2 regions of the Streptomyces sp. NPDC028331 genome follow, and region 1 is predicted to be linked to the other one. Evidence: riboswitches for the same ligand, from Rfam matches in the RefSeq annotation. Region 1 holds a riboswitch; the other holds the start of a gene.
The links. A riboswitch is a leader RNA that binds a small molecule or an ion and turns the genes downstream of it on or off. The one in region 1 is predicted to bind cyclic di-AMP.

Region 2: it holds a riboswitch for cyclic di-AMP, as region 1 does, so the genes downstream of both, ACZ4SW_RS00745 (transglycosylase SLT domain-containing protein) here and ACZ4SW_RS03635 (transglycosylase family protein) in region 1, are expected to answer to the same signal.

What each region holds. Positions count from the first base shown of each region.
Region 1 covers NZ_JBVHTR010000002.1:345,844-349,017, forward strand. Annotated here, with positions in the region: gene ACZ4SW_RS03625 (cytochrome P450 family protein) at 1-386, shown strand, start outside; gene ACZ4SW_RS03630 (LysM peptidoglycan-binding domain-containing protein) at 569-1,594, shown strand; cyclic di-AMP (ydaO/yuaA leader) riboswitch at 1,794-1,960, shown strand; gene ACZ4SW_RS03635 (transglycosylase family protein) at 1,965-2,657, shown strand; gene eno (phosphopyruvate hydratase) at 3,048-3,174, shown strand, end outside.
Region 2 covers NZ_JBVHTR010000001.1:157,524-160,697, reverse strand. Annotated here, with positions in the region: gene ACZ4SW_RS00750 (polyprenyl synthetase family protein) at 1-374, opposite strand, end outside; cyclic di-AMP (ydaO/yuaA leader) riboswitch at 1,136-1,336, shown strand; gene ACZ4SW_RS00745 (transglycosylase SLT domain-containing protein) at 1,341-1,856, shown strand; gene ACZ4SW_RS00740 (HAD family hydrolase) at 1,866-2,678, opposite strand.

The sequences.
Region 1 (3,174 bases):
CCTGGCGGTTCGCCACGCGGCCGCTCACCATCGGCGGGCAGCACATCGCCCCCGGCGACCCCGTCCTCGTCGTCCTGGCCGCCGCGGACCGGGACCCGGCGCGGTTCGCCGACCCGGACGTCCTCGACCTGGCCCGCCGCGACAACCAGCACCTCGGGTACGGGCACGGCATCCACTACTGCCTGGGCGCCCCCCTGGCCCGCCTGGAGGGACAGACGGCGCTCGCCACGCTCCTGACCCGCCTGCCGGACCTGCGCCTCGCGGTGGACCCGGCCGAACTGCGATGGCGCGGCGGACTCATCATGCGGGGCCTGCGCACGCTGCCCGTGACGTTCACACCGGTTCCGGAGAAAGGTCACGAACCTCCCGCGGCCGTCCGCACATGACACGGCGAACACGCCGATGGTCACAAGAAGGTGACAGGATCTCACCTCTGTGATCTTCACGTGATCTACGCTGCATTAACTTGTGACAAGCGATCTGGTGCCGATACGTTCACGCAGCAACGCGGCGGTCCGCACGTCACGGCCGCCGCGTCGGTCGATGCTGTCGTGTGAAAGGCAACCGCATGCTCTCCGGGAACGGTCGTCACCGTCGCCCCCGTCAGGCTCCGGCTCTCCTCGTCGCGGCGGGGGTGACCGGATCAGCGATCGCGATCCCGCTGCTCGGCGCCACCGGCGCGAGCGCGGCCACCGGCACCACCTGGGACCAGGTCGCGGACTGCGTCAGCGGCGGCTCGTGGAGCGCGGACACCGGTAACGGCCGCTACGGCGGGCTGCAGTTGACGCAGGACGAGTGGGACAAGTACGGCGGTCTCGACTACGCGCCGAGTCCCGACCAGGCGAGCCGCTCGCAGCAGATCGCCGTCGCCGAGAAGGTCCTCGCGGCCCGGGGCGTGTCGGTCTGGGGCACCTGCGGTCTGCTGAACGGCCTGAGCAAGGACTCCGGTCCCGCCGACGTCGACACGGGTGTCGCCGGTGACCCGTCGTCCAGCAGCGGATCGTCCTCCGGCTCCGGGCTGGATTCCGGGCTGGACTCCGGCCTGGGGCTGTCCGACTCGTCCGGGTCATCGGCGGCGGCCACTCCGTCGGCCTCTTCGTCCGCCTCCTCCGCTTCGCCCTCCTCGCCCTCCTCCGCCTCGTCGTCGCCCTCGTCCTCGTCCGGGAAGTCGAGCGCCGACCCCACTCAGAGTGCGCAGGGGTCCGGCGGTACGCCGACGGCCACGACGAAGAGCGGCGAGTCGGACAAGTCGGAGCAGAACGACGCACCGTCCGGCGCGAGTTCGACCGAGGCTTCGGGCGCCGGCCGTCATCGGGGCGACAGTGCCGACGAGGGGGCCGCGGACGGCCGTACCGGGGACGCATCCGGTCGGCATGCCTCACGCGACGCGGCCGGAGCGCGCGACACCGTCGACGGCTCGTACCTCGTCCGCCCCGGCGACAGTCTGTCGTCCATCGCCGACTCCCTTGCCATCGGCGGGGGATGGGCGATGCTCTACGAGGCCAACAAGCAGACGGTCGGTGCCGACCCGAACCTCATTCTCCCCGGTCAGAGCCTTGCTCTCGACGCCGGCGCGAGTGGCGGGTCGTCCTGAACTGCCCCTTGTGAGGCGGAAGTTCGCGACCCACTTCGATCCGGAATGTCCTGTTTGGTGAAAGTGAGATATGGGTCTCATAAGCCCTGATCGTCTTTGAAATTCCGGGGATCGACTGCTTACGGTCGTGATCGCTCGCCACAGCGAGCCCCTGCGGTCGCAACGCCGAATCCTGCCAGCGGCCGTACGGGAACAGTCGTCGCGTCAAGCGCCGTAGGCAGGAGCGGGGGACCCAAGGTAGGCGCCGCGTCCGGGAGTTGACCGGAAGCGGCTCGGGGTGAAGCCGCGTCCCGCAAGGGATGCGGCCGGGCAACTCAACCGGCCCGAACCCGACAGCTCACCTCGCAGGCGTCGGTGAGGGGAACGAACCATGCTGTGTTCCGGCAACGGCAAGCACCGCCGCCCGTCCAAGGCCACCCGTGCCGTCGCGCTCGCCGGCGTCGCCGGCGCCGCGATCGCCGGCCCGCTCCTCGCGGCCGGGAACGCCTCCGCCGCCACCGCCTCCCAGTGGGACGCGGTCGCGCAGTGCGAGTCCGGTGGCAACTGGCACATCAACACCGGCAACGGCTTCTACGGTGGTCTGCAGTTCACGAACTCCACCTGGGCCGCGTACGGCGGCACCTCCTACGCCTCCCGCGCCGACCTGGCCACCAAGGGCCAGCAGATAGCCGTCGCGGAGAAGGTCCTCGCGGGCCAGGGCAAGGGCGCCTGGCCGGTGTGCGGCAAGGGCCTGACCAACGCCACGTACAACGGCGCCGCGGCCACCGGCTCGTCGAGCGGTGCCAAGAGCGCCCCGAAGAGCACCACCACTCGCTCGACCGAGCAGCAGGCGGCCAACCGCTCCGCGCACCGCACGGCCCCGAAGAAGACCGTCACCACCCCGACCGGCCAGAAGGTCAAGAAGGGCGACGGCGAGTACAAGGTGGTCAAGGGCGACACCCTCAGCTCGATCGCCACGAGCCACCACGTCCAGGGCGGCTGGAAGAAGCTGTTCGAGCTGAACAAGGACATCGTCCAGAACGCCGACCTGATCTACCCCGGCCAGCAGCTCCACCTGAAGTGACGGCCACCCGGTAGCCGGGTCACCCCCGTCCCCACGGGCTCCCCGCTCCGGTGCGTGTTCCCCCCGTACGCACCCGGAGCGGGGCTTTTGCTGTCCGGCCCCCCTTCGCCGTCCGGCCCCCTTCGCCGTCCAGCCCGCCCGTTGCCTGCCGCCCCGCCCCCCCGTTGCCACCCGCGCCCGTTGCCGCCCGTCCTCTTCGCCGTCCGGCCGCGTGGATTTCACCGATGCTTTCCCCCGCCCTTTGTTCCGCGGGGGAACAATGTGTACCGTCACCCTGTCCACGGGACGGTCGGTAGGCCGACCGGCAGCCCGGGGCGGTTAGGCTCTAGTCGCAAGGCACAGCCGTAAGGCACACAGCCCCGCACTTCCAGCGTCACATCCAAGAAGGAGATGCTCGTGCCGTCCATCGACGTCGTCGTAGCCCGGGAAATCCTGGACTCCCGAGGCAACCCCACGGTCGAGGTCGAGGTCGGCCTCGACGACGGCAGCACGGGTCGTGCCGCCGTCCCGTCCGGCG
Region 2 (3,174 bases), on a different contig from region 1:
AGGAAGTCGCCGGTGAGGACCGCCACCGAGTTGCCCCAGCGGCTGTTCGCGCTGGGCACCCCGCGGCGCACCTCGGCCTCGTCCATCACGTCGTCGTGGTACAGCGTGGCGAGGTGGGTGAGCTCGACGACGACGGCCGAGGGGACGACGCCCGGCGCGTACGGGTCGCCGAACTGTGCCGCGAGCATCACGAGCAGCGGCCGGAACCGCTTCCCGCCCGCGTGCACGAGGTGCTGCGCCGCCTGCGTGATGAAGGGCACCTCGCTCTTCGTGGCGTCGAGCAGCCCTTCCTCGACAGCGGCCAATCCGGCCTGGACATCGGCTTCCAGAGCCTGGTCCCGCACGCTCAGCCCGAACGGCCCGACGACGGTCACGTGAGGTCTCCTGTCTGCTGACGTCTGCTGACGATCACACGGTCGGTAGCGAGGTCGGTCACTTGGTCGATGACGTCGCCCGTCGACATGGCTCACTGAGTTTGTCGATCTGTCGCCGCCATCACTCAAGTCAGCGTATCCGGTCAGGTTTCGATCACCACGAGTGCCCGCTGTTCCAGGCCGGGCCGTATCGGATCACGAGCGGCATGTTCTTGATCAGGTGATACGAGCGGGTTTGGAGCGACATGACCGCCCGCACCCGGTCGCCCCCGGCCGTCCCGCCCCGCGCCGTCACCCGGCCGGCGCCGTCACCCGGCCGGGCGCACATCCGGCTCCCGGGAAGCGGCTGAACCGGGGAGCGCGGGCGCGCGCACAGCCGTACCGCACGACGAGTGACGCCGGTCACGCCTCCCGGTCCCGGAATGTGATGCGCGCGGACACGGAGGCGTGTCCGAATTGTGGGTATTTACTCCAGAAATCCGTCAGGCGAGCGACAACCCTCGGCCTTTTTGCCCGATTTGCCGTCCCGACCTCTTGAATGACGAGTAACGATCAAGAAACACGCGAGTGAATTAGCTCACGCCCCTGCAGGGCGCGGCGGCGTCTTCGGAATCTCAACTTCCGCTTTGCTTCTGCCAAGTTGAACTCCGGTCAACAAATTGGATCACATCCCTTATTCCCGCATTTCAAGGTCATTTCCCTTGCAGTGTGACTTCACGGCTTGTTTCGGACATGTGCTCTCGCATACCTTCCCAATCGATCCGAGCGGACCGCCGAATCCTGCCGCCGCTCGCGAGCCCATCAACCCACCACGGCAGGAGCGGGGGACCCAGGTAAGTCGCCGGAACGGACACAGCGCCGGAACGGCTTGGGGTGAAGCCGAGCCCTCGACACCGAGGACACGGCCGGGCACCTCCCCGCCCGAACCCGACAGCTCACCTCGCAGGCGTTGGAGAGGACTACGACATGCCCGCTTTCGCCCTGCCCGCACGCCGTCGGGACCGCCGCTCCACGGCCGCGCGCCTCACCCGTGCCCTCGCCGCCGCGGGAACGGGTGCCGCCGTTCTCGCCCTCCCGCTCCTGGGCGCGACCAGCGCTTCCGCCGCCACCCCCGCCTCCGCGGCGACCAAGGCCGTGACCGCCCAGACCGCCCCCACGCGCGCCGCCGGCCTCGACGGCTGGATCCGCCAGTCCCTGGTGGTCATGCGGCAGCACGGGATTCCCGGCTCCTACTACGGCATCTACCGCAACGTGATGCGTGAGTCGTCGGGCAACCCGTCCGCCATCAACCTGTGGGACTCCAACGCCCGGATGGGCATCCCGTCCAAGGGCCTGCTCCAGGTCATCGACCCGACCTTCCGCGCGTACCACGTGCCGGGCACGTCCTGGAACATCTACGACCCGGTGGCGAACATCACGGCCGCGTGCAACTACGCCGCCCACCGGTACGGCTCGATCGACAACGTGCACAGCGCGTACTGAGGTTGAGGCCTAGCGGCCTGCGAAGATTCGTTCGAGGACGACGGCGATGCCGTCGTCCTCGTTCGACTTGGTGATCTCGTCGGCGACCGCCTTGAGTTCGGGGTGGGCGTTGGCCATGGCGACGCCGTGGGCGGCCCAGTCGAACATCGGGATGTCGTTCGGCATGTCGCCGAACGCGATGGTCCCGGACGGCCCCAGGCCCAGGTACTCGGCGGCGAGCGCCAGCCCCGTCGCCTTGGTGATGCCGCACGGCTGCAGCTCGACGGTGCCGGGCCCCGACATGGTGACCGTCGCCAGCGAGCCGACCGCGCTGCGCGCCGCCGTCGCCAACTCGTCGTCGGTGAGCGCGTGGTGCCGCAGCAGCACCTTGCTGATGGGCGCGCACCACAGGTCGTCGCGCCGTTGGACCCGCACCGCGGGCAGCGTGGGATGCGGCATCCGGTAACCCGGCTCGATGAGCGTGAGCCCGTCCACGCCGTCCTGGTCGACGGCCGCGTACACCTGCCCCACCTCGGCCTCGATCTTGCCCAGCGCGGTCTCGGCCAACTCCCGGTCCAGGGTGACGGAGAACAGCAACCGGTCCGCGCCGGCGTCGTACACCTGCGCGCCCTGCCCGCACACCGCGAGCCCCCTGCCGCCGAGGTCGTCGAGCAGCGGCCGCACTCTCGGCGCCGGACGGCCCGTCACCACGAGGTGCTGCGCGCCCGCCGCGGCGGCCCTCGTCAGCGCGGCCCTCGACCGGTCGGAGAGCGTGTCGTCACCGCGCAGCAGCGTCCCGTCCAGGTCAGTGGCGATGAGTGAATATGCGAGGGGTGCGGCCATGATCAGAGAATACGGATGGAACGCTCCCCCGACTCACCGGGAACCAGCCGTCGTCCGGCCACCCACCGGGAACCGGCCGACCTCGCGGGCGGTGTCCGGAGCCCGGCCGCGCATTCGTCGGCCTCCGGTCCGACAACCGTTGTGGGCGCGCCGGTCGAACGCTCGCGCCCCGTTCCGCACGCCCCCGCGGCAGGCGACCGCCGCCCCGGCGTGGCCCTTCCCGGGGAAGGACCACGCGGTGGTCCGGTGACCGACCGAGGTGCCGTGGCCCGTTGAGGCCACCCCTGGCCCGTCGAGGCCCGGTGACCGGCCGAGGCCCGGCGACCCGCCGAGGCCCGGTGACCGGCCGGGGCCCGGCGGCCCGCCCAGGGCCCGGCCGCCAACCAAGGCCCGGCGGCCCGGTGACCGGCCGGGGCCCGGCTGCCCGCCCGGGGCCCGGCGGCCGACCAAGGCCCGGTGACCGGCCAAGGCCCGGTGGCCAACCGGGCCCAGCGGC